DNA from 4 places in the Allorhizobium sp. nf9_anc genome. Region 2 is predicted to be linked to each of the others. Evidence: riboswitches for the same ligand, from Rfam matches in the RefSeq annotation. Region 2 holds a riboswitch; each other region holds the start of a gene.

Region 1 (7,245 bases), 430 kb from region 2:
AACGGCGCACGCCGACACCAGTTTCCCTCCGACATCGATGCGATGCACAGGCTGCGCAAACGTGTCTTCCACGACCTCCTCGGCTGGGAGGTCGAGGTGCGCGATGCCTGGGAGATCGACGACTATGACCGGTCCAATCCGCTCTATGTTCTCTCCTATGGCGATGAGGGACGTCTGCGCGGTTCGCTTCGACTGCTGCCGACGCTTGGGCCGAACATGCTCGACGACACATTCCCGATCCTGCTCGGGGACGGTCCGCAAATCCGCAGCGCCGCCATCTGGGAATCGAGCCGCTTCTGCATCGATCCCGAGATCTCGCAGGACCGTGCCGGAAACCAGGTGACGATCGCCGCAGCCGAGCTGATGTGCGGCGTCGGAGAACTGGGCCTGGCATCCGGCCTCAGCCACATCGTCACCGTAACGGATGTGTTTCTGGAGCGCATGTTCAAGCGCATGGGCTGCCCCGGATTGCGGATCGGCGAGCCCCAGCGCATCGGCGTGGTTCAGGCGGTAGCGGTATCCTGGGAGGTCTCCCGGGACATGCTCGACAGGATGAAAGCGGTGGCGGCAATCGAGGGAAGCGTGCTCGAACGACCGATGACCCTCACGGCAGCTCAGGCCGCATGACATAGAACAAGGCGGGTGCGGCAGGTGCCGTACCCTACTCACGTCATCTGTCATTTGAATTTGACCACCACTCGGATATCCTGCACCGCATCAGGGTCGTAGTCTGCCTTGCAAACGACAACTGGAATCCGGATGTGCCGAGCAGGATAGTCAGTTCCATCGCGATGTTTGTCCTCATGGGCGGCATCTTGCCATCCGGGGCCGAGGCCTCGGCGCTTTGCGAGCGACTGCGCGACCGCCTGGTCCTGGTGGAGCAGGGCGGACGATCGCCTGAGATCAACAGCTATGCCAGCGCCATTGCGCAGCAGAATCTCGAACTGCGCAAGGCGCGCCAGGACCAGCGTCGGCTGCGCTGCCTCACCTCTTCCATCGTCCAGATCCGGCCTGATGGCGGCAATGACTGCAGCGACCTGGCAACGGCAATCTCCCGCATGGAGGCAAATCGCGACATCCTTGCAACGCGGCTGGCCGACCTTCGCGAAAGCCGCGTGGCGGATGCCCGCGCAGCTCTTGTAACGGCCCTCGAGGCAAATGGATGCGGCCCGGATGAGCCGCCACTGCCGCAGGAAGCCGAGCGCATCCCCTATCTCGACACGCTGCCGGAACCCTACCGTCCGGACCGCGAGGCGGAAGCAGCCTATGCGACGCCACCGCCGCCGATCGGCATCCTTCCGACCGGCAATGTCCGCACGCTCTGCGTCCGCACCTGCGACGGCGGCTTTTTCCCGATTTCATCACAGACGTCAGCGATGAATTTTGGCCGCGACGCTGCCCAGTGTCAGCAGATGTGCCCGGGGACGGAAACGGAGCTCTTCTTTCACGCGCCGGAACGCAGCGAAACGGTCGACATGGTCTCGGCCATCACTGGCCGTCCCTACAGGGACCTGCCGAACGCCTTCGTCTACCGCAATCGCCGGACGAATGCGGAGCCGTCCTGCGCCTGCAATCTTCAGCAATACTACCAACGCATGACGCCCCGTCCCGCCTTGCCCGACTACCAGTCTTCCGTGCTGGAGATTGCACCGAAGTCGAAAACGACACCGGCGGCTCCCCGCCCTGCCGTGGAACGCAGTCTGGATGAGGCAAACCTCAATGTTCGCCGCGTCGGCCCGGTCTTCATCCCTCCCGACAAGGGAACGATCGATCTCAGGAACCCGGCAGCGCCGGGTCCACAGCCCCTGCAGGAGTGACCGGCCCGGCGGCATGCACGCCCCAATGCTCCTCGAAGATCAGCTCCTCGAGCGCCAGACGCTTGCGCCAGCCCTTCACTTCGAGTTCGGGCGACGCATAGAGGTGATCGACAAGGCCGAGGCACAGGTAACCGATGATCTGGACGCGATCCGGGATCCCGAGGATCGCCTTCACTTCGGCCTCGTGGAAGATGCTGACCCAGCCGAGCCCGACCCCTTCCGCTCGCGCGGCAAGCCACAGGTTCTGGATCGCGCAGACCGTCGAGAAGGCATCCATCCTGGGATCATGGGTCCGCCCGAGAACAACGGGACCGGCACGATCGGGATCACACGTGACGCAGATATTCAGCGGCGCCTTGCGGATGCCCTCCAGCTTCAGCGCCCGATAGGCATCGCGGCGCGCCTCGGGAAACATCGCCTCTGCCTCTTCATTAGCCCGCGCAAACGCGTCCCAGACCGCCGCACGCGTCTCAGCGCTGCGGACCAGGATAAAGCTCCAAGGCTGCATGAAACCAACCGACGGTGCGGCATGGGCTGCTTCAAGCAGCCTGCGCACGAGATCGTCGGGCAAAGGATCGGGAAGAAACTGGTCGCGAACATCGCGTCGCGTATGAATGGCCCGGTAGACGGCATCCTTGTCCTCGTCGACAAAGGGCGCTGTCCGGACGAGGTACTCGTTCGGATCGTCGTGCATCGTAATCCCCACAATGCGCAACCACCCGCCGTCCACGCGGGTTCGGTCTATCTTGTCAGGCCGGTCTTCTGACTGGGCATCATCCGCAACACGCACCTTCCCGGATTGCTCCAGTGGTCGGGTTCCCCCTTGCGCATCACGTCCGCCTCACAGCGTTGGGCACGTGCCGAAATTTCACCAGCTTCCCGATTCTCCTGCCGATAGGCAGGCACCTGACAGATGGTTTCTAGCGTGAAGAGCCCGGCTGGGACAGATCAAAAACGACGGCGTCAGTCACTTGTTGGGAAGTAGCGCACGAATGCGAAGGCGGATCCATCCGGCGACCAATTCGGCACGTTGATCGAGCCCTGCCCACCGAAGAACTCGAACAGCGTCTCCACATTGCCGCCATCGGCATCCATCAAACGAAGCCGGACCTGCTTGTCACGGGGATGACCTGAGACCTCGGCATCATAGGAGAGGAACAGCACCTTGCTGCCATCCGGCGACGGATGCGGGAACCAGTCCCCGTAGCCGTCGGAGGTCAGCTGCTCCAGGCCGGTGCCATCGGTGCGCATCCGCCAGATCTGCATGGTGCCGGTGCGGCTGGAATTGAAGTAGATCCACTGCCCGTCAGGCGAATAATCGGGACCGTCATTGTGCCCCTCGCCGTTGGTCAGGCGCTGTTCGGCACCGCCCTTCGTCGAAATCGTGTAGATGTCGAAGGCACCGTTTCTCTCGCCGCAATAGGCAAGCACCTTCCCGTCCGGCGACCAGCCATGCCAATAGGACGGCATGTTCGTCGTCACCTGCCTTGGCTCGTCATCCCCGTCACCCAGCATGTAGATGCAGGACTTGCCGTAGAGCGTATGGTCGGAAAAGACGATCGAGGCACCGTCAGGCGAAATGCCGTGGTCGTTGTTCAGCCGGACGGCGAAGCTGGTGTCGATCAGTTCCGGCTCCGGATCATCCTCATCGAGCGGCAATGCATAGAGCAGGCCGTCGCCATTGATGACGAGAAACTCGCCGTCACGCGACCAGTTGGGCGCCTCGACGAGGTCCTCCGTCTGCCAGACGACCTCGCATTCACGGGTCGTCATATCGTAGATCTCGACCGAACTGCGCATAGTGGTCTCCTTGGAATAATCAGTCTGCACGTGAGCGATTTTCCATCGCCTGGCGCAGTTTGGCGAAGATCGCCCGGCCAGTCCGCTCAAGATGAGCACTGCGCCATTCGGTGTAGAAACCCCAGATCAGGCTGACGTTCAGCGTGAGGAACCCGATGCCCAGCATCTTGAAGCTTCCATCCCACAGGCCGTAGCAGCCAATCGCAATCGAGGGCAGGAAGTAGGCGGCGCCTGAGAGCGTCCGGTACAGCCCGCTATCCTGATTGTCATGCGCTCCGACAGCAAAGATATAGCTGCGCTCCTCCGCCGTGAAATCAGGCAAAGCAGCCCGGGCATCGTGGTCCTCTATCGACACGCTCAGCGATCCCGGAAACGGTTCGTGATCGGATAGCGGCGATCGCGTCCGAAGTTCTTCTTGGTGATCTTCACGCCCGGCGCCGATTGGCGGCGCTTGTATTCGGCAAGATAAAGCAGGTGCTCCACCCGGTGCACCGTCGCAATGTCATGGCCACGCGCAACGATCTCGTCCACGCCCATTTCCTTTTCGACGAGGCATTCGAGGATATCGTCGAGAACCGGATAAGGCGGCAGCGAATCCTGGTCGGTCTGGTTCGGCCGAAGCTCGGCAGACGGCGCCTTGGACAGAATGTTTGCGGGAATGACTTCGCCGGATGGTCCAAGCGCGCCTGGGGGGACATTCTCGTTGCGCCAGGCCGACAGCGCATAGACCTGCATCTTGTAGAGGTCCTTGATCGGGTTGAAGCCGCCATTCATGTCGCCATAGAGCGTGGCGTAGCCCACCGACATCTCCGATTTGTTGCCAGTGGTGACGACCATCGAACCGAACTTGTTGGAGACCGCCATCAGGATTGTCCCTCGTGTACGGCTCTGCAGATTTTCTTCCGTGATGCCGCTCTCGGTGCCCTCGAACATTTCCGACAGCGACGACAGGAAGCCCTCAACCGGCTCCTGGATCGGCACGATGTCATAATGGCAGCCGAGCGCCTTGGCGCAGGCTTCCGCGTCGGCGAAGCTCTCCTGCGAGGTATAGCGATAGGGCAGCATGATCGTGCGCACCCGCTCCTCGCCGAGCGCATCGACGGCGATCGCAGCACAAATGGCAGAATCGATGCCACCGGACAGGCCGAGCACGACGCTCTTGAAACCGTTCTTGTTAACGTAGTCGCGGAAGCCCAGCACGCAGGCGCGGTAGTCGGCCTCTTCCTTCTCCGGAATACGCGACATCGGACCCTGGTCGCAGCGCCAGCCATCATCCGTGCGCTTCCAGGTCGTGACCGACAGCGTCTCCTCGAACTGGCTCATCTGGAAGGCGAGCGACTTGTCGCCGTTGAAGGCAAAGCTTGCGCCGTCGAAGACGAGTTCGTCCTGGCCGCCGAGCTGGTTGGCGAACACCAGCGGCAGGCCTGTCTCGATCACCTGACGCAGCGCCACCTGATGGCGGACATCGACCTTGCCGCGGTAGTAGGGCGAGCCATTCGGTACCAGCAGAATTTCGGCGCCGGTCTCGGCCAGCGTCTCGCAGACGCCGAGATCGTTCCAGATCTCCTCGCAGATCGGCACCCCGATGCGCACACCGCGAAAATTCACCGGTCCCGGCATCTCGCCTTCGGTAAAGACGCGTTTCTCGTCGAACTCGCCATAGTTCGGCAGATCGAGCTTGTCGCGGAAGGCAAGGATCTTCCCGCCGTCGAGAATGGCGACGGAATTGTGCCGTCCCTTCTCGCCCTGGCGGGGAAAGCCGACGATCACGCCCGGGCCACCATCGGCCGTGTCGGCGGCAAGCGCCTCAACAGCCTGGAGACAGGCGCTCAGAAAGGCGGGTTTCAATACCAGATCTTCCGGCGGATAGCCTGAAATGAAGAGCTCCGTCAGCAACAGGAGGTCTGCCCCCTGCCCGGCCGCATCGGCGCGCGCAGCACGCGCCTTGGCCAGATTGCCGGCGACGTCGCCGACAACAGGATTGAACTGTGCCACCGCGATACGCAGGACGTCGGAGATCTTCTTTGCTTCGCTCATGACATCGATTTAGCCGCTCGCGTGACCGATCGCAACGTTGCTTGTCGACCCTGTGATCAGCAATGTCCGCCGCCGCTAACCAATCCCCCTGAAAGTGTGGGAACAAAGGCTTCTGCGCTACGGTTCATGTAGCATTCATGACACTTGTGTGACATCTGTGCGAAGATTTTACGACACCTGTCCCTGACCCGGAGTTCGACGTGGCACAGACCAGCCCGAAATCGCTCGTCGCGACCATTTTTAATGCCTTTGGTGCGACGCGCGAACGCGAGCTCGGCACGTCCTGGACGTTGCAGCTGGTCATTCAGTGGGTCAACACGGCGCTGATCGCAGCCGTCATCGTCGTACTGAGCGAAGTGCTCGCACGCGGCACGATGGTCGATGTCGTCGAGTACCTGACATCGTCGAGCCGGCCCGGGCTTGTGGCCGTGGGCATCATGTTCCTGGTCCTCTGCTTTGCAGACGCCATTATCGGCAAGGCTTACCAGTCCACGCTCTTCGTTGCGCCGCTGGCTCTGCTGCCCGCCTTCTTCTCGGGACAGAAGCAGCTCTTCCTGTCGGACCCGCTTTTTCCGAGCGACCTTCTCTTCGGTCGTCAGATCATGCAGCTGCTGCCAGCCATCGTTGCGGCTGAACCGGTCAAAGCGATTGCCCTTGCCATCGGAAGCCTCGTTTTCGTTGCCGCATTCGTCACGCTCATCTGGAAGAGCCGTAAGGTCTTCCCGCGGCTGAACTTGACAGGCCGGGGCGTTCGCCTTGCCCTCGCCTTCCCGCTGCTCGCCGGTTTCATCTCCCTGATGGACCCGATGGCCTTTTCCGCCTTCCGGGATCGCCTCAACATCGTGCCGATGATGTGGGACCAGAAGGAAAACTATCGCCACAACGGCTTCCTGATGGCTTTTGCCTTCAACGTGCCGATGGCGAGCGTCAGCGCCCCCGCCGGCTACAATCACGTCGCCATCACCGACATGCAGACCGACCTTCTGCCAGCGTCCTTCTTCTCGGGCCGTCAGGCCGACGTGATCGTCGTCATGAGCGAGTCGCTGTGGGATCCGACCAAGATGAGCAGCGTCCGCTACTCGACCGATCCGATGCCGACCATCCGCGCCTCGCAGTCCGGCCAGGTCTTCTCGCCGGAGTTCGGCGGCATGACGGCTAATGTCGAATTCGAAGCGCTGACCGGCTTTTCCAATGCCTTCCTGCCCTATGGCAGCATTCCCTATCAGCAATATATCCGCCGTCCCGTGCCTTCTCTCGCCACCTTCTTTGAATCGAAGGGCTATGTGAGCAAGGCCTTCCACCCTTTCCAGGGCTGGTTCTGGAACCGCAACAACGTCTACCAGTCTCTGGGCTTCCGTCAGTTCCAGTCCGAAGAGAACATGCCTGTGATGGACAAGCGTGGGATCTTCGCCTCGGACGAGGCCCTGACGCGCCACATCATCCGGGAAGCCGACAACACCAGCGAACCCTTCTTCTTCTTCGCTGTCACCCTGCAGGGTCACGGGCCCTACGAGCATAACCGCTATGCCAAGAACACCATCGAGGTGGACGCTCCGACCCTCTCTGACGGCAACACCAGCGCGCTTGCGAC
Region 2 (7,245 bases):
GTTCCCTCTCGCGGGACCGTGAAAAAGGTGGTGACCGGGGACGATGCGGCGCGGCGGCAGCTTTCACAATGGCAATGGCCGGAGGTGCGCACAAAGCCAGTGGTGCGGAAGTGCACGCCTCCGCACAGGCAATGGCCGCTCAAAACCATCGGTTTCCCATCCTGAACGTCAGGCATGCACACCTCCTTCGACCATTTCGCTCAGCGTGAACTTGGCGGAATTGCTCTTCGGCGTCCACAGGCCGCGGTCGATCGCCTCGATCAGCCGCTCGGCGAGCTCCTTCTGAGCCGGTGCATTCTTGTCGGCCATGAAATCGCGGACCCGCTCGTCGAGGATGAACGCCTGGTAGACGGCCTCGAAATGGTGATCCCGCACGGCGCCCGTCGTCGCGGCAAAGGCGAACATATAGTCGACCGTCGCGGTGATCTCGAAGGCGCCCTTGTAGCCATGGCGCATGACGCCCTCGATCCACTTGGGATTGACCACACGAGCGCGCACCACGCGGCCGATCTCTTCCTCAAGGCTGCGGATGACGGGCTTTTCCGGCCGGGAATGGTCGTTGTGATAGACCTTGGGCCTGGCGCCAGCGACATGCTCGATCGCCGCCGTCATGCCGCCTTCGAACTGGTAGTAATCGTCGCTATCGAGCAGATCGTGTTCGCGGTTGTCCTGGTTCTGCACCACGGCCTGAACGGAGCGCAGCCGCTCCTCGAACAAACCGCGTTCCGCCTTGCCCTCCTCGCCCGCGCCGTAAGCGTAACCGCCCCAGACGAGATAGCTTTCGGCGAGATCGGCGCGGTCGGTCCAGCCCTTTCCATCGATCAGTGCCTGCAGGCCCGCGCCATAAGCGCCGGGCTTGGAGCCGAAGACGCGGTAGCCAGCGCGGCGGGCGGCCTGCTTTTCGTCCAGCCCCTCACCTCTCAGCTTTTCGGTTTCGGCCCCCACACGCGCGGCAATCGGATTGTCTCCCTCGTCCTCGTCGAGTGCCGCGACAGCTCGCACCGCCTTGTCGAAGAGTGCGATCTGCTCTGGAAAGGCGTCACGGAAAAAGCCTGAAATGCGCAGCGTCACGTCGACACGTGGTCGTCCGAGGACCGCCATCGGGATCACCTCGAAACCGGTGACGCGGCGCGACGCCATGTCCCAGAGCGGCTTGACGCCGATCAGCGCTAGGGCCTGCGCGATATCATCGCCTCCGGTGCGCATGTTCGACGTGCCCCAGGCGGTGATGCCGAAGGAAACAGGCCATTGGCCATGGTCCTGCACGTAACGCTGGATCAGGAGCTCGGCGGATTTCTTGCCGAGTTCATAGGCCGCCGGTGTCGGCACAGCGCGGCTGTCGACGGAGTAGAAGTTTCGCCCCGTCGGCAGCACGTCAGGTCGCCCGCGCGTCGGCGCACCGGAGGGGCCTGGGGGAACGAGCTGGCCGGCGAGCCCCTTGAGCAGCCCCTGGATTTCGGCAGGGCCGGAGGAGACGACGGCCGGCTTGAGGCGGGTTTCGATTTCAGTGAGCACGGATTGGGTGCGAGGCCAGTCATATGGGCACGTGACGCCGCCTGCGACCAACTGTACAGCGAGTTGCTCGATGCGCTCCACGGTGTCGCCATGAGTGCGCCAAGAGGTATCGATGAGATCGGCGAGGATCTCGGGCTTCGGGCCTGTCCACGGATCTGACATGACGCAGTCGAGAGGGTCGAAGCCTTCAGTCTTCAGCAGATCCCCAGCGATCGCGCGCTGCAAACTCGCATCACCGCCCTCGCCCTGGCCGCGTGGCACCCGGGCCAGCGCGACAACGAGATCGGTCAGCAGCCGCCCCTCCGGCGCGAGCCCGAAGATGTGCAGCCCGTCGCGGATCTGCATTTCCTTGAGGTCGCAGAGATAGGCGTCGAGCTTTTCCAGCGCCTGATCTTCCGCCTCGCCCTCGGCGATGCCCGCATCCTGATCGAGGCCGATGTCGGCGATCAGTTCCAGGATCTGTTTCTTCAAGAGAACGAGCCGGCGCGGGTCGCCGCCCGAGGCCTCATAATACTCGTCGACCAGCGCCTCCAGGTCCTTCAGCGGGCCATAGCTTTCCGCGCGCGTCAGCGGTGGCGTCAGATGGTCGATGATGACGGCAGAGCTGCGACGCTTGGCCTGCGTGCCTTCGCCGGGATCGTTGACGATGAAGGGATAGAGATGTGGCAGCGGTCCGAAGACGGCTTCCGGGAAACAGGTCTCCGACAACGCCAGCGCCTTGCCCGGCAACCATTCGAGATTGCCGTGTTTTCCCATGTGGATGATGGCCTGCACCCCGAATTCCTTTCTCAGGAAAGCGTAGAAGGCGAAATAGCCATGCGGCGGAACGAGGTCCGGCGAGTGGTAGGTTTCCTTCGGATCGATGTTGTAGCCGCGCGCCGGCTGAATGCCGATGACAAGCTTGCCGAAGCGCATGAGCGGCAGGGCAAAAGCGTTGTCGAGATGAAAGGGATCGTTCTCCGGCGCGCCCCATCGGGCGGTGACGCGATCCTGAACCTCTTTGGGAAGACTATCGAATAAGCCCCTGTAATCACGGAGGGATAGCCGTTCTCGGATGACACGTCCGTCATTCGCCGCGTTGGTCGGCCCAGCCATCAGCGCCTGTATCAGCGCATCGCCGTCAGCGGGCAGATCAGCGACGTCGTAGCCGGCGGCGCGCATGGCGCGCATGACTTCGATCGTGCCTGCCGGAGTATCAAGACCGACGCCATTACCAAGTCGTCCGTCACGGTTCGGGTAGTTGGCCATGACCAATGCCACGCGCCGGTCTGCAGGCTCGGTCGCGCGAAGTGTCGCCCAGTTCGCGGCCATTTCGGCGACGAAGCGCATGCGGCCGGCATCCGGCTCGTGGCTGACGAGATTGGCCTCGACCCGCTCATCGAACCGCGCCTTAGACTTGAAGGAAACGGCGCGTGTCAGAACCCGGCCATCGACTTCCGGCAGGGCCACGCTCATCGCCAGGTCCCGGGCGCTGAGGCCCTGGCTCGAATTCTCCCAGGTGGTGCGTGGCGAGGAGGAGAAGATCGCCTGCAGCACGACGGCACCCGTCTCATCGAGCACGGTCGACGGCTTTTCCGCGCCAGGCGTCGAGACGGCGAAACCGGTGGTGTTGATGACAACCGATGGCGGGAAGCGGTTGAATATAGCCCGCAGCGTATCGACGGAGACCTGGTCCTTGAGGCTCGACACGAAGACCGGCAGAGGAACGAGGCCCTCAGCCTTCAAGGCTTCGACCATGGCCTCGACGGGTGCGGTTTCGCCGCTCTGGACAAGGGCACGGTAGAAGCAGAGGGGGGCGATATTCCCTCTCCCTGCAGCCAAGGAGAGGGTCAGGGTTAGGGGCTGGTCTTGCTCGGTGCTTTGCCCCTCATCCGCCCTTCGGGCACCTTCTCCCCGTAGACGGGGAGAAGGAAAGGCCAGGCCCTCCCATTCCTCAACCCCGATCACGCCCCTGCCCGGCCACCAGATTCCGGCTTTCAGCAGCGGACGCGCCGGTTCCGGTCGGTCGGCACCGTCGAGAATAGCCTCGGCATAGGACACAAAAGCCGAGGCATTCCCCGCCCCGCCTTCGGTCAGATAGGTCCACAGCGCGCCGCGGTCCTCGTCTGAGCTGTTCTGGAAGGGCGAAAGCCCCTCGTCCGGCTTGTCGTCACCGGGCAGCACGACGATGGCCGCGCCGCTGCGGCGGGCTGAGGCGTGCAGGGCCTCCAGCGCATAGTGGAAGTAGCTCGCACCACCCAGCGCCCTCACCACGATCAGCCGCGCATGGCGTGCCGTGCGTTCGATGTAGGTGTCGACCGACATCGGATGCTTCAGCGTCATCAGGCTGGCAAGCCGCCAGCGAACCGCCTGCTCGCCCCTCGCCTGTACGGCGGCTGCGATCGCAGCCAGCTCCGTGTCGGCCGCCGAGAGGAACAGCACGTCCCCCGGCGTCTGGCCAAGATCGATCGCCTCGTCGCCGTCGCTAATCGATCCCTTCTGGGCAAGCAGGAGATGCATGGATCAGCCGGCCGCTGCCTGGACGTCTTCAACTACCGCACCGAAATCCCATTCATGCAGGCCGATGACAACGATGCGCGTCTCGCGCTTTTCGGCGCTCGTCCAGGGGCGGTCGAAATAGGTGTCGATCCGGGTGCCGACGGCCTGGATGACGAGGCGCATCGGCTTGCCCGGCACGTCGATGAAGCCCTTCAGGCGCAGGATGTCGTGCTTTTCGATGACAGGCTTCAGGCGATCGATGAAATCGGAAGCGTCCTTGATGGCGCCGAGCTTCAGGACGAAGCTCTCGAATTCGTCGTGATCGTGGTGATGGTCGTGGTCTTCGCCCGAGGCATGCAGGGCCTCATGCTCCAGCTCGTGATGCGACTTGCGATTTTCGATGTCGTCTTCGGTGCTGGCGCCGATGCCGAGCAGGACGAGCGAGGGCACTTCGCCATTCTTTGCCTCGATCATCGAAGGCTTGCGGCTGGTGCGGCCGGTGACTTCCGCGCGCACAGCGGCAATGCCGGCAGCGTCAAGCAGATCGGTCTTGTTGAGGACGATAAGGTCGGCGCAGGTCAGTTGGTCCTCGAAGAGTTCCTCGATCGGGCTCTCGTGGTCGAGATTGTCGTCTCCGGCACGCTGGGCGGCGACTGCGTCATGGTCGTCCGCGAAACGACCGGCAGCGACAGCCGCGCTGTCGACCACAGTCACGACGCCATCGACGGTGACGCGGGTGCGGATATCGGGCCAGTTGAAGGCGGCGACCAGAGGCTGCGGCAGCGCCAGACCCGAGGTTTCGATGACGATGTGGTCGGGCTTCACGTCACGCTCGAGCAGCTTGAGCATGGTCGGCACGAAGTCGTCTGCGACCGTGCAGCAGATGCAGCCATTGGTGAGTTCGATGATGTCATCCTCGGTGCAATTGTCGGCGCCGCAGCCCCTCAGCACGTCGCCATCGACGCCGAGATCGCCGAATTCATTGATGATCAGCGCAATCTTCTTGCCGCCGGCATTCATCAGCATGTTGCGGATGATGGTGGTCTTGCCGGCCCCCAAAAAGCCGGTGATGACGGTCGCGGGGATCTTTTGCTGCAACATGGTTCAACCCTTCATTTTCAACGGCAAACCTGCCGCGATAAAATAGACTTCAGCCGCCTCTGCGGCGATGGCTTGGTGGAGACGGCCGGCATGGTCGCGGAAGGCGCGGGCCATCTTGTTTTCGGGCACGATGCCGAGGCCGACTTCATTGGAGACGAAGATGATGGTGGCCTGGAGTTCCCTAAGGCTGGTGGCGAGTGCCGCGCCGTCTGCGTCGACGTCACGGCCTTCTTCCATCATCAGATTGGTGACCCAGAGGGTCAGGCAGTCGACGAGGATCACACGCTCTGGCTTGTCGAGCGTCTTCAGCGACCCGACGAGATCCAGCGGCTCCTCATGCGTCGTCCAGCCGTCATCGGCACGGTCGGTCTTATGCGCCTCGATGCGGGCACGCATCTCGTCATCCCAGGCGCGGCCCGTGGCCAGATAAACGCGATCCAGGCCGGTGTCGCGCGCCGTTGTTTCGGCAAAACGCGACTTGCCCGAGCGGGCGCCGCCGAGAACGAGGATGGATCGAGATTGGGATGCGGTCATGGCGTGCCAAGGCCCCAGACCGCACGCAGATAACCTGCAGCGCGTGTTTCGAACACGCGCGAAGAATAGATCGATGCACGATCCGCACATACGGACCGGCATCGGCGGGGCCTCAAGGACCCGCGGATGCAAGACGTCGCCACGACAACCTCCGTGCTGGCAACGGGGAAACCTCCCCAGTATGGGCACCATGCCCGTGGATGGCAGGTCTCCTGGCTCGCAGGTCGTGGTCTTTAAAGGACCGTCGGGTTCTCCTCGCCTTCCCAGGGTTTGCAGGCAACACGAAAGAGCGGACGATTCGTAGAGAAAGAGGCGTCCTGCCCCGGCTGATCGTGTTGCCACCCCAGTGGCTTTTCCATCCTGTCGTTCTCGAGAGGCCGGTCACACACTGCGACCCGTCACCACCTGAAACGTCAGAGCGGATGGAGAACCCTCGCTGCAATACAGTCGCGGGGTCGGCTGCGTTCAGCATGCCCGGTTGGGGTCCACGCCTTCGCATTCCCTTTTGCTCTCCGGACAACATCTCTGTCGTCCGGAAACCATCCGTCATGAGGATTAGGCCGAGGTCAGGTTCAAGTCAATCACGGCTGCGCCTTGCAGCTGCGTCATCGCGACCCAAGGGCCGATCATGGGTTCGCGGCGCAATCCGGCGTGACGGACGGATCGCAGTCGGCGCGCAGCCGGATCGTGCCGCTTGCTCCCTGCTCCACAGGTGTGCCGGACCCGACGTCAGCCGCACGACGCGCCGGCTGTGCAGGAGCTGTTGCACGCACAGCCGGAGCCTCGGCAACCGGAGGCGCCGCCATCTCCTGGGGTGCTGGTTGTGCGGCGGCGGCAGGTGGCGTCACCGCCACAGGCTTTTGCGGCTCGACCTTGGGCATAACCGCCGCCGCGCGCGGCACAGAGGCTGGCGCATTCGGCACGATGACCGGCGGCGGGTCGGAGACAAGGCGGGTGGATATCGTGCGTGGTGGCTGCGACTTGCGAATGCGCGGCGTCGTCAGCGAGAAGGCGAAACGGATGCGCGCTGCAATCTCCTCGGCAAGCGCCTGACGCGTCCAACGGGGATCGTCTGTCGGGCTGTTGACGGTGAAGAAGCCTTGCGCCACCGGCTCACCCGTTTCTACGGAGGTCGCTGTCACCGTGAACTTCGCCTGGGCGAGCCTGCGTCGGGCGCCCTCGCCAAAGCCGAGATGGTCGATCTTGACCAGCAGCACGACGCGCTCGGCCCCCGCGGGTGCCCGGGTCGCGGCTATGGCTGACGATACGCGACGATCAACGTTCTCGATCAGGTCGAGCGGGATGCGGGCGTCAGCCATAACAGTGACATTGCGGACGTAGTAGACCAGCGGCCGGTCGATGCTTCGGCCATGCAGCAGCGTACAGGATGCCAACACCATGAGGAGCCCGACGGCTGCGGCGATGCGGAGACTGCGAGCAAACATGACGACCCCGGACAGGTGATTCTGGACCTGCCCGAGAATTCGCCATTTATGGTTAGTGGACGGTTAACTTGCGGGCTGAAGGGCCGCGAAGAGTGAGGCTGCCGACGCGAATTCGCCATACCGCGCCTCACGACGCGCTTCGGCCTCGGCGTCCGAGCCCCAATGCTCGATT
Region 3 (7,245 bases), 1.9 Mb from region 2:
CGGCTTCAACGGCTTGCCGGCAGGATCGCGGCGCAGGTCGAGCGTCTTGGTTGCGGGCAGAAGCTTGCGACCACCCAGATTGTCGTAAAGGAAGAGGCCAAGGCGGATGAGCCAGGCCGGGCGAATGCCGCCCTTCTGGAAGGGCAGGACGAAACGCAGCGGCCAGATGACATGCGGCGCCATGGCCCAGAGGACCTCGCGCTCCATCAGAGCTTCGCGCACCAGGCGGAATTCGTAATGCTCGAGGTAGCGCAAGCCACCATGAATGAGTTTGGTGGCGCCGGAGGATGTGCCGGAGGCGAAGTCGTTCATTTCAGCCAGGGCGACAGAATATCCACGGCCGGCCGCGTCACGCGCGATCCCGCATCCATTGATCCCGCCGCCGATCACAAACAGATCGTAGATTGGCTGCCCCGACATCATCCCTCCACATGTTCGCACCTGCAGCATTTGCTGCTATTGCGAAAGCATGAATATAATTTTCGAAATTTAAACGAATGTCAAACGAAACTTATTCCGCAGGTCGTTGGCCATTCGTCGGAGCGGTTTCGATGATGCGGACGTCCTGCTCCGCGCAAATCGTCCGGATGCTGTCTGAAGGACAATGATCGGTGATAAACGTCTGAACCTGCGAGATATGGCCGATCCGGACAGGCGCCGTGCGCTCGAATTTCGACGCGTCGGACACCAGAATGACGTGGCGCGCATTCGCAATGATCGCCTGCGCGACTTTCACTTCGCGGAAATCGAAATCGAGCAGTGCACCATCTTCATCGATTGCCGAAACTCCGATGACGGCGAAATCCACCTTGAACTGACGGATGAAATCCACGGCCGCCTCACCGACGATGCCGCCATCCGATCCGCGGACCACGCCGCCGGCGATCACCACCTCAATTGAAGGGAAAATTCGCAAGTGATTGGCAACATTGATGTTATTGGTAATGACCATCAATTCCTTATGGTCGACCAATGCGTCACCGACCGCTTCCGTCGTGGTGCCGATGTTGATGAAGAGCGAGGAATTGTCGGGAATCAGGTCGGCCGCGGCGCGGCCGATCGCCTGTTTCTCGGTTGCAGCCATGGAACGGCGCGCTTCGTATTTGACGTTTTCATTTCCGCTCGGGAAAACAGCGCCACCATGAATGCGGTTGAGGGCACGCGCGTCGCAGAGGTCGTTGAGATCCTTGCGAATCGTCTGCGGCGTGACTGCGAAACGCGCCGCGAGTTCGTCCACGAGAACGCGACCCTGCTCCTTCGCCAGAGCCATGATCTCCGCCTGCCTCGCCGAAAACATCATGTCGGCCCCTCCCCTTTTCGTTTTTCTTCAGTCTAGGCAAAAACGAAACATGAGCAATAGCCGAGACTGAAACTATCTCCGGCGCAGGAGGAGTATGAAAGCCAGGCCTCCGGCGAGACCGGTGATCACGCCGATCGGCACATCCTCCGGTGCCATGATCGTGCGCGAAACAATGTCGGCGAGGATCAGGATCACGGCACCAGCCAGCGCGGAGAGCGGGATGACGCGGATGTTGTCACTGCCCGCGGTGAGACGGACGAAATGCGGAACGAGCAGACCGACGAAGCCGATTGCGCCGGAGAAGGCGACCATGACACCGGTCAAGAGAGCGGTGGCGACGAAGAGTTCGGCCCGGAAGCGGGCAACGGGAACACCAAGGGTCGCTGCCGTTTCGTCACCCATGGCCATCGCATTGATTTCGCGGGCGCGGACGACCAGGAAGACCAGGCAGGCGGCCAGCACGATCACGGGATAGATGAGATGCGACCACTGGGCGAGGCCAAGGCCGCCCAGCATCCAGAAGACCACCGTATGGGCGGCCCGGGGATCGCCCAGGAAGATGGCGAGATTGCCAAGCGACGTCGCGACGAAAGCGATTGCCACGCCCGTCAGCACCAGGCGGTCGGCTCCGGCACCGGTGAAGCGCGTCACGGCGACCACGGCGAGCGTTGCCAGCAGCGAGCCGACAAAGGCGAAGAGCGGCACGGTGACCAGGCCGAAAATCAGGCCGGTGTGCAGTAGAGCAATGATCGCTCCAAGCGCCCCGCCTGAGGACACGCCGAGAAGATGGGGGTCGGCGAGCGGATTGCGGGTCACAGCCTGCAAGACGGCACCGACTGTCGCCAGACCGGCGCCGACAAGACCGGCGAGTATGGCGCGGGGAAAGCGCACGTCCCAGACAATGCTCTCGCGGCCCGCAGACCATGTCGGCTCGAAGGTGCCGGGCACCAGCTTGTTTACCAGGATCGACCAGACCGTTTCAGCGGGGATGGCGGCGGACCCCAGTGAAACGCCTGCCGTGAGGCACAGGGCAAGCAGCACGAGCGCCAGACCTGTCCAGAGAAACATGCGACCGTGCATCATGCTGCCTTTGGTAGTGCTTGCGGGCGGGGCCGAAGATCAGCCCCGCCTCAGCGATCACATGTTGCGCGGGTGGAAGGCGTCCGCCAGGCGGTCGATGGCCTGGACGTTGCGCGGACCAGGCGTTGCCTCGACATATTCCAGCACGACGAAGCGGTCCTGCTTGACGGCGTCGAGGTTCTTGAAGGCCGGGGTCTCCTTCATGAAGGCGATCTTCTGCTCGGCGGTCACATCGCCGTAGTTGACTATGACGATCACTTCCGGATTGCGCTCGATGACGGGCTCCCAGGAAACCTCGGTCCAGCTCTTTTCCACGTCATCCATGACGTTGACGCCGCCTGCGGCCTCGATCATCGCAGTCGGAATGCCGAAGCGGCCCGAGGTGAAGGGCTTCTCGGTACCGGAATCATAGACGAAGACGCGCACGGGCTTCTCGATGCCGCCGATCCGCGTGGTGATCTCGTCGAGCTGCTTGCGATAGCCGGCGACCAGTTCTTCAGCGCGCTGCTCGACACCGAAGATCTTGCCGAGATTGAGCAAGTCCGCGAACATGTCGTCCATCGTTGGCTTGTTCTTGGCCATGATGTGAATGCAGGATTCGGTCAGTTCATAGACCTTGATGCCCAGCGGTTCGAGCGTCTCGGGCGTCACTTCGCCACCGACCTTCATGCCGTAGTTCCAGCCGGCAAAGTAGAAATCGGCATCGGCGTTCAGCAAGACTTCCTTTGTCGGATATTTCGGCGAAAGTTCCGGCAGTTCCTTTACGCCTTCGCGCAGCCCCTCATCCAGCGTCTTCCAGCCGGAGATGCCTGTGTAGCCGACCATGCGATCCTGCAGTTTCAGGGCGAGCATCATCTCGGTGAGGTTGACGTCGTTGGAGATGGCTCGGGCGGGCGCGGCATCGAAGGTGACGTCGCGACCGCAACTCTTGACCGTGACCGGATAGGCGAAGGCGGAAGAAGCCGTGAAGACCGATGCGAGCAGAGCGGCGGACAGGAGAAAACGGTTAGCCATGGTATCGGGGTCCTTTCGAAATCAGTTCAGTGCGAGTGAGAAAGAAAAACGGTGCGCGCGAAGACCTTCCGCCTGCTGGCGCGCGGCGAGCACGCCGAAGGTCCCCGACAAGGCCTGTTCGGTCAGAACCGCCTCCGGCGCCCCGAAGGCACTCATTCGGCCGCCATGCATCAGAGCGACATGGCTTGCGAATTCGGCCGCAAGATTGATGTCGTGCAACGTCGTGATGATCGTCAGATTGAGCGCGCCCAACAGATCAAGGATTTCGAGCTGGTGGCGGATGTCCAGATGGTTGGTCGGCTCATCGAGGATCAGGATCTCCGGCTTCTGGGCGAGCGCACGCGCCACAAGCACCCGCTGCTTTTCGCCGCCCGAGAGGGTCGAGAACTGGCGGTTCGCCAGACGAAGAAGATCGAGATGGTCGAGGGCGTGTTCGGCTTCGGCTCTGTCCTGATCATTCCAGCCGGAAAGCCCCTCGCGCCAGGGAACGCGGCCCATCATCACCACGTCGCGGACCGTGAAGGGGAAATCGCCAGGCATTTCCTGCAGGACGACAGCGACGCGCCGTGCAACCTGGCGGGCACTCATGGACCAGATGTCCTGGCCATCCACCTCGACGCGGCCTTCCAGGGGAGAGACGCCGCGATACAGGCAGCGGAGCAAGGTCGTCTTGCCGGCGCCATTCGGGCCGACGATCGCCAGCCGGTCGCCGGCGTCGAGCGCAAACGACACGTCACGAACGAGGAAATGGGATGATTTCGGACCCCAGCCGAGATCCGTGACGCGGATGGGGCACCCTTTGCTGCTGCAACTCATCAGCGCACCTCCGCATGGGAGCTACGGCCAGCGGTTACGCCATGGGCGAGCTTGGATCCAAGCCTGAGCGGCTCAAGATCGAGACGGAAATGCATGCCAGTCCTCCGCAGGATTTCTCCGGAGGCAAAATGGCATGTGTTCGGCGCGCCCGAGGGCGCTGTGCAAAAGCCAGTTCGTATCCATCGGAACACCCCGTCCGCTTCGGTTTCATCGCTTGACGGCAGGTCTCCTGGCTTGCGGATATACGCTTTCCATTTGCCTTCCCACGGTGACCCGCAGTGGCCCGGCGTGTGAACGCCGCGAGAATGGACAGCAATCCGCTTACAGTTGCGGGGGCAGCCACGGTCTTGGTCCCTTTTGGGTCTTCCGCACCGTGTTCCCTATTAATCCCCTTCGGAGTCATCCGTTGAGGGAACCGTCACCTGCTTGCATAAGATCTGCAGACCCCGCCGGTCAAGCCACTATTCTTTCCAGTTATGTAATACCATTACATCTATCGACCAACGTTGACCTTGTCCACCCTGAAACTGCGCCTGCACATCAGGTGGTTGTTCTATTTTCGGCAGCGGCCTCCGGCAGGACAGCAGAGACGGCCTTCTCGTCGATGACGCGCGCGCCTCTCTGGCGGGTGGAATAGCGCCAGATCCACTGAATGCTGACCAGCAGCCTCTTCTCGAAATTGACCAGCAGATAGACGTGAACAAGGGCCCAGAGCAGCCAGGCGAGGCGTCCCTTGAGCTGCCAGGATCCAAAATCGAAGATGGCGGCATTGCGCCCGATGACTGCGGTGTTGCCGCGATTGTGGAAGTGGAACGTGGGAATGGGCTTTCCGGACAGGAGGCTGGCTTTCAGCGCACGGCCGAGAAATTTCCCCTGCTGCTTGGCTACCTGGGCCAAGGCCGGCATCGGCTTGCCGTCTTCGCCGACCGCAAGCGCCGTATCGCCGAGGGCATAGATGCCGGGCTTGTCGACAACCGAAAGATCGGGCGCCACCGGCAGGCGACCGCCGGGGCCTGCCTCGATGCCCAGCCATTCGGCGGCCGGGGAGGCTTTCACGCCCGCACCCCAGACGATGCAACTCGCGGGCAGGAACGCGCCGCCAACCTGAACGCCCTCCGCGGTGATATCTTCGACAGGCGTATTGAGGCGGATATCGACACCGATCCCAGCGAGGTAATCGGAGGCGTATTGCGAGAGAGGCTCCGGGAAGGTGGATAGAATTCTCGGCCCGGCCTCGACCAGCAGGACCGCCAATTGATCGGCGTGAAGCTTGCGGAAATCCTGGGCGATCATGAAGCGGCCGAGTTCAGAGATCGCGCCCGCCATTTCGACACCTGTCGGTCCGCCGCCGATGACCACGCTGGTCAAAAGCCTGCGTTTCTCGGCCTCATCGGTGCTCCGCTCCGCCTTTTCGAAGGCGAGGAGCAGCCTGTGACGGATGTCGCGGGCTTCGTGGATGGATTTGAGACCCGGTGCATGCTGCTGCCAGTCATCATGTCCGAAGTAATTGTAGGTGGAGCCGGTGGCGAGCACTAGGCGATCGAAGGGGATCGAGCCGCCGTCCTTAAGCATGATCGCCCGAGCGTGCGCATCGACCGACACGACCTCGGCCATGACAACATGGATGTTGTCGTAGCGACCCAGTGTGCGCCGAATCGGTTCGGAGATGTCTGCAGGCGACAAGGCCGCCGTTGCGACCTGATAGAGAAGCGGCTGGAAGAGATTGTGATTGCGGCGATCGATGACCGTCACGTCGATTGCCCTATTGCCCAGAGCCTGGGCGCAGGCGAGGCCGCCGAAGCCGGCCCCGACGATCACTACATGTGGTCTCTTCGTGGGTTCCGTTCCGCTTTCCATCATCACCTCTTGGTCCTGCCCCACGACAAACAGGAGGGACACGCAAATGTTCCTCTTCGAATGACGCGATGCAATAGCCCGAAAATCATTGTTCCGACGATGGAACAAATTCTGCGGCTACCCGTTTTTCGGTTGAATTGCTTTTGTTCCCTCCCCCCAACCTCCCCCGGCCGCCCCTGAGGGCGCCTACCTGAACCCCGCCAATGGCGGGGTTCTTTTTGCTGGGTTCGGGCATCACCTGATCCCCTGAGACGCGGCGCTTTCTTACTGGCTGGTCAAAGACTGAGCACGGACCATGTGGTTGCGGACGGCGGGATAATGGGCCGTGGCATAGGTCTTCAAGCCACCGGGAGGCCCATCGGCGGCATAGGAGCCAAGCAGTTGGATCGCCTGATCATGGGCCTTCATCTGTGCGGAGAGATAGGCACTGTCGAACTGGCTCTCTTCCGCCTGCTCCAGCGCTAGCAATGTCTGCCTCTGCTCCATGGAAAGGTCTTCGGACAGGCTGACATTGTCGGACGTGGCCGAATCTTGAAGCTCCCTCTGGGCGCGACGATGGTCGTCGATCATCGTTCGGGCAAACGCCCTTACCTCGGGTGAGAGACCCCGACGGAGCGCCACCTCGGACGACAGAATTTCGAAGGCATTGGCCGTAGCAGCTTCCTTGGCGAAGCCCGCAGGGTCGAGGGCAAGGGTCGTGGCGGCCTGGCCCGGAGCGGTCGCAGGGGTGAGTTCCTGGGCAGGCGTGCTCTCCTGCGCGTAAGCTGCGGTGGAGCAAGTCAGCAAGATGATGGCGAGCGTGATTTTCGGGGTCATGGTGTCATCCTTTTTCCCCTGACCAACCGTTCAAAGCCGCGACCGTTCCCAAACGGCTATGCCGGGCGCCGATTTGACAGGGCTCGGCAAAATTGGCAGCACTGTTCCAGACGGAGAGGAGACCGCATGGCACGGCGTGGCGAGGGGCAGACGAGACTGGATGATGCAGCAAGGGCCGGCTGGCTCTACTATGTCGCCGGGCGGACACAGGATGAAATCGCTGCGTCCATGGGCATTTCGCGGCAAAGCGCCCAGAGGCTGGTGTCGCTTTCCGTTGCGGAAAAGCTGATCAAGGTTCGGCTCGACCACCCGATCGCGGCGTGCCTCGAGCTTGCGGAAGCGCTGCAGAAGAAGTTCGGCCT
Region 4 (7,245 bases), 920 kb from region 2:
ACCGCATGGAGCGCGGCGAGATCCAGAGGCCGTTGTGATAGACATAGCCCGGGCGGTGCAGCCGATAGCCGTGCGCGCGATGGCCCTGGTGGCGCGACACGACGGTGACGCGTTGATAGTGCCGGTAGCTGGTATGGCTTTCATAGATGCGGACTTCGATACCGCCGGCATGCGCCTCAGGACCCGACACCATGACACCGGCAACGGCGAGGCATGCGGCAGCGAGAGCAGAAACAAGCTTCATGCGTGATCCCCCTTGACCCGGAGCCACCCATCGCCCGCGCCGACCCTCATGGCCGACGCCTGGCCGGACCGCGACAGCGGTCGGGCAGCCTCCACCAGAAGATGCTAAACGGCCAGAGAAGCGGCTGCAAGTGGCAGGTGCGCCGTCGCGCCATCATGCAAAAGGAAGAGGGCGAAACCGCTGCGGTTCCGCCCTCTTTTCACACGCAATTGATCTGAGATCGTCGGCTCAGACTTCGATCTCGATATCGCCCTTGGGCCGCGAACAGCAGGCGAGGATGTAGCCCTCGTCGATCTCGTCGTCGAGGATGCCGCCATTGTGGTCCATCTCGACCTCGCCTGACAGTTTCATGACCTTGCAGGTGCCGCAGAGACCGGATTCACATGCCGCCCCGATGCGGACGCCCGCCGCACGGGCCGCCTGCAGAACCGTGTGGCCCGGCGCGCAAAGACCGTCCTTGCCGGACATGGCAAAGGTGACCTTGGTCGGCTGTTCGCCATCGGCATAGATGACCACTTCCGGCAGTTCCGGCTTGACCGGCTGGAAGGCCTCCTCGTGATACTGCTTCATATCGAAGCCGGCACCTTCGAGCGCTTCGCGCACGGTCGCCATGAAGGGCGCCGGGCCACAGCAGAAGACGGTACGCTCGAGGAAGTCGGGTGCCAGAAGCGCAATCTTCGCCTTGTCGATGCGGCCCTTCAGGCCCGACCAGAGCTGGCCGCGCGAGACCTGCTCGACGATGAAGCCAAGCGTCAGATGCGGCATCTCGCGGGCCTTGGCCTCAAGCTCCCAGCGGAAGATGATATCGTCAGGCGAGCGGGCACAGTTCAAAAAGGTTATGTCGCTGTCGGGGGCCCGGTCGCTCATGTCGCGGGTCATCGACACCATCGGCGTGATGCCGGAGCCGGCCGAGATGAAGAGATACTTCTTGCCGGGATACTTGGCATAGGAGAAGTCGCCGAGCGGACCGAAGGCCTTCAGCGCCATGCCGGGCTTCAGGTTGTCGAACATCCAGCGCGTGCCGATACTGTCCTTCTGCGCCTTGACCGTTACCGCGACCGTGTAGGGCCGCGAGGGGCTGGAGGAGAGCGTGTAGGTGCGCATCACCGGCTCAGGCCCGACCGGGACCTCCAGCGTCACGAACTGGCCTGGCATGTAGCGGAACCACAGGTTCGGCTTGTTCGGCTTGAAGGTGAAAGTCATCACGTCGGCGGCTTCCGGCGTGACGGCGACGCATTCGAGGAGATGCTCCCGGTCGGACCAGGGGCGCATTTCGTCGACATGGCGATACTGGGTGACGGCGATGTTCATGGTCAAGCCACCGCAGACAGGCGGGCCTTGTCGCCCTGAAGGCGGCCCGTCATGAAGTTGGAATACCATTCGACAAACTGCATGACGCCACCTTCGTGATCGACGGAATAGGGACCGGGCTCATAGGCCGGCGAGCGGATGCCGAAGGCGTTTTCCTCGACGATTGAGCGATCCTGATCGTTGGTCATGTTCCAGACATGGGTCAGCTCTTCGAGGTCGTAATCGACGCCTTCGACCGCATCCTTGTTCACCAGCCAGGTGGTGGTGACGGCCGTCTCTTCGGCCGAGAGCGGCAGAACGCGGAAGGAGATCGCGTGATCGCCGAGAATGTGGTTCCAGGTCGTCGGGTAGTGGAAGAGCAGCATGGTGCCGATATGGCTGATCGGCACATCGGCGGAGAGCGGCTTCTTCACCGCGCGCTTGCCGGACATGGTGTAGCTCTCGGCATCCTGGATCAGCGGCATGCGGGCGGTACGGAACTGGCCAGTCGGGTCCATGTTGAAGGTGGACGGCAGGCCTGCGGCCTCGCAGCGCGCCCAGTGCTCGGAGATGAACGGGTCATCGCCGGCACCCTGAACGCCGGTTGCGGTCGGGGCTTCCGGATAGGTGCGGCAGAGTTCGGGATGGTTGCTGGCGCAGTGGTAGCACTCGCGGTTGTTTTCCCAGACGAGCTTCCAGTTGCCCTTCTCGATGATCGTGTTCTTGTGGGCTACTTTGGCTTCCCAGAGGCGATGCGGCGCAAGATACGGCTCGATGGAAGCGCGCATCGGGGCGAAGTCGGGGGCCTCATTGGCGAGGCAGACGAAGATGTAGCCGCCAACGCTTTCGCAATGGACGGTCTTCAGGCCGAACTCGGCCTTGTCGAAGTTCTCGCCCATCTGGCGGGCAAAGACGAGCGAACCGTCAAGGTCGTAGGTCCAGTTATGATAGGGGCAGACGAGCTTGGCAGCGGCACCCTTGTCCTTGGTGCAGACGCGGTGGCCGCGATGGCGACAGGTGTTGTGGAAGGCGCGGATGGCCTGATCCTTGCCGCGCACGATGACGACAGGGTAATCGCCGATCTGGGCTGTGAAGTAGTTGCCGGCGCGCGGGATCTCGCAGTCATGGCCGATGAACAGCCAGTCGCGATACCAGATCATCTCCATGTCGAGTTTGAAGTAATCCTGATCGATATAGAATGGCTGCTCGAGCGAGAAGCCTTCGCGGCGGTTCTTCAGCTGGCGCAGCACGTTGGCCTGCAGGTCCATGTCGTCCTCGTTTTCAAAACTCGGGGGAGAAAAGAGCACAGCCTGCCATCGCCCTGGGAAGGCGGTTTGCATGGCTATCTCCGGTCGCCCTCCGCAACCTCAAATGTCCATCTGCCGAGGCTGGTTTCCGGGCTCAGGAGTGGTCCATTTGCGGACCGCGTCGGCGCCTTCCCAGGGTCACCCCCAGTGGCCTTTTGCCAAAACGCATTCTCCACCACCGTTGCGGGGGCAGCGCCGGATTTCGACCGGCTTCCCGATTTCCCGCCCTCCCTAGAGTGACAGCACCTCGAGCTCACAATTATCTAATCACAGGGCGCAGGCCGACGCTGCATTGCGGAACGACACGCCCGAAATCGTTTGCGACATGGCGACAGAATGCCCGTGAAAACAGAGGGAGACGAATTCTCCTGCAATTTCCGTGGCGTAGAGTAGAAGCAAAGAAATTCCCGAAGACGGGATGGCGCAAACGCGCGATCAGGGGGCGGCTTTCAAGATTTGCAGTGCGGCAAGCCTCGCGAAACCTCGCTCATGTAGAATACCATCAAATCATGATTAACCATGCTGCGCTAAGCTCAAGCAATCAGTCCGGGTACGTCAGAGCGTCAAGATGCAGAAACTGAGATACTACGCGGCTCCCAAAGCGGAAACGAAAACGCCGCCATCCTCAAAGGCAGTCCATACCGAGTTCCTCAGAACCGGTCGGATCTCGCGTAGCCGCGAGGACTGGCTGCCGGACGAGCGACGCTATCTTTCCTACGAGGAGGTGGCGGCACGGACGGGTCGGCGGCTTGAGCGGGCGGCAGAGACAACTCACGAGCGGATTAACGGCTTCCATCGCTCGATCAAGTTTCCCAAGGTCATCTTCCACCGTACGCTGAACAACAGCCCGCATCTCGGCTACTGTCATGTGACGGCGGCGCGCACGAATTTCGCGCAATATGCCGATGTAAAATGGGCCTTCTACATCGCCAATTTCTTTGCCGAGCTTGGCGGTCAAGAGGTGTTCTTCGAGCAGATCAAGCAGAATTACGGACGGATGTATTTCGCCGTGGCGATCAAGCCTGAGGCGGAGGCCAAGTCGATGGCTATCGACCGTTCGTTCCGCAACAATGGCCTGCTGTTCCAGACGGTGGATCCGAAAGAGGCGCTGCGGAACGTGCTGATGCTCGGCGCACGAGACGCCGAGCTCAGGAAGATCATCGCAAAGCTTTGAGCGTGGAGTTCGACGCTCAGGCGCCGAAACCGCCGACCGGCTTCTTCTTGTAGAGCAGCCAATCCTTTGACACATAGTCGCTTGCGCCGTAGATCGTCACGGTGTCGCCGCCGGCTGCCTTCGAGGTGGCGAGCGCCTTTTCAGCGAAGTTGGTGAAGTCGAATGCGTTCGGGGCCTGCTCGGAGAAGCAGATGCCGAAGGACATGCCGAGCTGGCCCATGCGGGCACCGGTCGACGAGCCGACGAAATTGGTGGCCTTGAGCTTGGCGCGAACGAGATCGACGACGCGGCTGATCTCTTCCTGATCCGACGTGTAGAGCAGCAGGCCGAAGCGGCCGGCATCGAAGCGGCAGGCGAGATCGCCACCGCCGGACACGGCTTCCAGCACCTTGGCGACCTGCATCAGGAAGCGCTCGGCAACAGCCGGGCCCATCTGCTCCTGGATGCGGGCGTAATCGTCGATCTCGCCGATCGCGACGCCGCAGAGCACCGGCATTTCCGGGTTTGCATAGATCTTGGCGACGGCCTTGTTGAAGGCGCGGCGGCTGGCAAGGCGGGTGACCGGATCCACGAACTTCGCGGCTTCGGCCTCTTCCGCCTCACGCTGCAGGTCGGCGAGCGATGCCGTCTTGTCGACGACGGCGCGCACGACATTGCTGTTCTGGTGGGCGCGCTTTTCGGTCGCCGCCTTCAGCATCTTGATCGACTGGCCAAGCGGCGTGCCTTCGAGATCGGCTTCCGTCAGGATGGTCTTGGAGGCATGGCCGATGACGCGGCCGTAATCGGTGAGCGAGATCTTCTCCTCGTTGAGGAGCGAGATAAAGTTGCTCATCTCGGCGCGAACCTGGCCATTCTGGCGGCTCAGAAGCCCGTCTTCGTGGTGATGCGGCAGATATTTGCGGCCGAGTTCGTCGAGCGCTTCCTGGGACTTGATCTTGCCGAGGGCGATGAATTCGCGCACGAGTTCCGGATTGCTGCCCGAATAGGCCTCGTAGACCAGTTCGTAATTGCGCGGCAGACCGTCTATGCCCATCTGATGCATGGCGGTCGCGACGCGTAGCGCAATGCTTGCGGCCGGATTCTTGACTTGCTGCATCTGTCCACTTCCCCGAATGACGCTTTTCAGTCTCTTGGCTAAACCATAGGCGAACAACTCTTTCTTTCGGTTACGTCGGTAGTTAAAATTCGAACGGTTTACGCACCCCCTTAAAAAAATAGGGTGGAATCTGGGGTTGCTTGCGCCGAAAAAGAGGTTTGCCGCCTTGCCCGGCTCGGGATATGGACGGGCAAAGGCAGACTGGAAGGCTCGGAGACATGGCGCGGATCATCCCGATCGCAACAGATACGGACAGAGCGGAGGCGATCGCAGCTGCCACCGACGTGCTGTTGCGCCATCGGCCCGTGGCCATCCCCACAGAGACCGTCTACGGGCTTGCCGCCGACGCCACCCATCCGGCAGCCATCACTTCCATCTACGAGACCAAAGGGCGCCCGCACTTCAACCCGCTGATCTGCCATATGGCGGATCTTGCCATGGCGGAGCGTTATGCCGTGTTCGACCCGATCTCGCGCAAGCTGGCCGAGGCCTTCTGGCCCGGGCCGCTGACGCTGGTGCTTCCGCTGAAAGAGAACTGCGGCATCCACCCGCTGGCCACGGCAGGGCTCGAGACTGTCGGCATTCGCGTACCCGTCGGGTTTACAGCAGAGCTCATCGGCAGCCTGGGGCGCCCACTTGCTGCACCCAGCGCCAACTCATCCGGGCGCATCAGCCCAACCACCGCTCACCATGTCGAGGCCGATCTCGGCGAGAAGATCGAGGTCATCGTCGATGGCGGCCCCTGCCCCGTCGGGGTGGAATCGACGATCGTGAAGGTCGAGGACGGCGAGATCCGGCTTCTGCGACCCGGCGGGATCGAGGCCGAGGCGATCGAAGCGGTAACGGGCAAGACCGTCATCCGGCCCAAGGCGTCCGGCACTGCAGCGATCGAAGCGCCCGGCATGCTCGCCTCGCATTATGCGCCCAACGCTTCGGTGCGACTGAATGCGACAGAGGTGTCGAGCGCGGAAGCCTTGATCGCTTTCGGGTCCGACGACATATCCGGAGCATCGACCGCAACGGCCGTGTTCAACCTCAGCCCCGATGGCGACCTTGCCGAGGCCGCCAGCAATCTCTTCGATTTTCTGAAGCGTGCGGATGCGAGCGGGGCTGCGGGCATTGCCGTGGCACCGATCCCGGACGAGGGCCTGGGCGAAGCGATCAACGACCGGCTGATGCGGGCGGCGGCACCCCGCGGGACCGAGGGATGACTGAGATGACCGTGACCATGAGCCTTGCTGAGCGTCTGCGCGCCTTTGTCGACATCGTCGGCGAGGCCAATGCGCTGACCTCCGCCCATGATATCAAGCCCTATCTGATGGAGAACCGGGGGCTCTATCACGGCGCCTCGCCGCTGGTGCTCAAGCCCGGCTCGACGCACGAGGTTTCAGCCATCCTCAAGCTCGCCTCCGAGACGGGGACGTCGATCGTGCCGGTCAGCGGCCGCACCGGGCTTGTCGGCGGGCAAGTGCCGCGCGAAGACGGACACGACGTGCTGCTCTCGCTGGAGCGAATGAACAAGATCCGGGAAGTCGATCCGGTTGCCGACGTGATCGTCGCCGATGGTGGGGCGATCCTTGCCGATGTGCAGAAGGCGGCCGAGGCGCATGACCGGCTGTTTCCGCTGTCGCTGGGATCCGAAGGCTCGTGCCGGATCGGCGGCAATCTTGCGACCAATGCCGGCGGAACGGCCGTGCTCGCCTATGGCAATATGCGCCAGCTTTGCCTTGGGTTGGAAGTCGTTCTGCCGACGGGCGAGATCTGGGATGGCTTGAGGCGGCTGAAGAAAGACAATAGCGGCTATGACTTGCGCGATCTCTTCATCGGCGCGGAGGGCACGCTTGGCGTGATCACTGGCGCCGTGCTGAAGATGGTGCCGCGTCCGCGCGGGCGGCAGGTGGCCTATGTCGGACTTGCATCGCCGGATGCGGCGCTCGCACTGTTCGAAAAGGCCTCGCAACGCTGCGGATCGGCACTGACCGGCTTCGAGCTTATGCCGCGCATCGGCATCGAATTTACCACGAAGCATATCCCCGGCGTGCGCGATCCGTTGGCCTCCATCCATCCCTGGTATGCGCTGGTCGACATCTCGACCTCGGATTCTGCCGAGGCAGCAGACGCCATGATGCACGAG

What was found. A riboswitch is a leader RNA that binds a small molecule or an ion and turns the genes downstream of it on or off. The one in region 2 is predicted to bind cobalamin.
Region 1: another riboswitch for cobalamin. It lies ahead of bluB (5,6-dimethylbenzimidazole synthase); the one in region 2 lies ahead of cobU (bifunctional adenosylcobinamide kinase/adenosylcobinamide-phosphate guanylyltransferase).
Region 3: another riboswitch for cobalamin. It lies ahead of AC02Y0_RS18325 (ABC transporter ATP-binding protein); the one in region 2 lies ahead of cobU (bifunctional adenosylcobinamide kinase/adenosylcobinamide-phosphate guanylyltransferase).
Region 4: another riboswitch for cobalamin. It lies ahead of AC02Y0_RS13740 (aromatic ring-hydroxylating oxygenase subunit alpha); the one in region 2 lies ahead of cobU (bifunctional adenosylcobinamide kinase/adenosylcobinamide-phosphate guanylyltransferase).

Annotation. Positions count from the first base shown of each region.
Region 1 covers NZ_CM150481.1:1,450,549-1,457,793, reverse strand. The annotation lists gene AC02Y0_RS06890 (acyl-homoserine-lactone synthase) at 1-627, shown strand, start outside; gene AC02Y0_RS06885 (DUF2865 domain-containing protein) at 762-1,817, shown strand; gene bluB (5,6-dimethylbenzimidazole synthase) at 1,774-2,511, opposite strand; cobalamin riboswitch at 2,553-2,742, opposite strand; gene AC02Y0_RS06875 (TolB family protein) at 2,781-3,617, opposite strand; gene AC02Y0_RS06870 (hypothetical protein) at 3,637-3,972, opposite strand; gene AC02Y0_RS06865 (NAD+ synthase) at 3,975-5,654, opposite strand; gene AC02Y0_RS06860 (LTA synthase family protein) at 5,855-7,245, shown strand, end outside.
Region 2 covers NZ_CM150481.1:1,881,533-1,888,777, forward strand. The annotation lists gene AC02Y0_RS08985 (GFA family protein) at 1-176, opposite strand, end outside; gene cobN (cobaltochelatase subunit CobN) at 169-4,014, opposite strand; gene cobW (cobalamin biosynthesis protein CobW) at 4,018-5,094, opposite strand; gene cobU (bifunctional adenosylcobinamide kinase/adenosylcobinamide-phosphate guanylyltransferase) at 5,098-5,628, opposite strand; cobalamin riboswitch at 5,814-6,187, opposite strand; gene AC02Y0_RS09005 (hypothetical protein) at 6,255-7,073, opposite strand; gene AC02Y0_RS09010 (ATP12 family chaperone protein) at 7,137-7,245, opposite strand, start outside.
Region 3 covers NZ_CM150481.1:3,737,581-3,744,825, forward strand. The annotation lists gene glpD (glycerol-3-phosphate dehydrogenase) at 1-420, opposite strand, end outside; gene AC02Y0_RS18310 (DeoR/GlpR family DNA-binding transcription regulator) at 512-1,300, opposite strand; gene AC02Y0_RS18315 (FecCD family ABC transporter permease) at 1,373-2,368, opposite strand; gene AC02Y0_RS18320 (ABC transporter substrate-binding protein) at 2,438-3,394, opposite strand; gene AC02Y0_RS18325 (ABC transporter ATP-binding protein) at 3,416-4,210, opposite strand; cobalamin riboswitch at 4,413-4,645, opposite strand; gene AC02Y0_RS18330 (NAD(P)/FAD-dependent oxidoreductase) at 4,751-6,109, opposite strand; gene AC02Y0_RS18335 (DUF4142 domain-containing protein) at 6,332-6,883, opposite strand; gene AC02Y0_RS18340 (sugar-binding transcriptional regulator) at 7,010-7,245, shown strand, end outside.
Region 4 covers NZ_CM150481.1:2,799,778-2,807,022, forward strand. The annotation lists gene AC02Y0_RS13730 (BA14K family protein) at 1-244, opposite strand, end outside; gene AC02Y0_RS13735 (FAD-binding oxidoreductase) at 473-1,555, opposite strand; gene AC02Y0_RS13740 (aromatic ring-hydroxylating oxygenase subunit alpha) at 1,558-2,802, opposite strand; cobalamin riboswitch at 2,904-3,106, opposite strand; gene AC02Y0_RS13745 (DUF6656 family protein) at 3,410-4,015, shown strand; gene AC02Y0_RS13750 (GGDEF domain-containing protein) at 4,032-5,111, opposite strand; gene AC02Y0_RS13755 (L-threonylcarbamoyladenylate synthase) at 5,330-6,322, shown strand; gene AC02Y0_RS13760 (FAD-binding oxidoreductase) at 6,328-7,245, shown strand, end outside.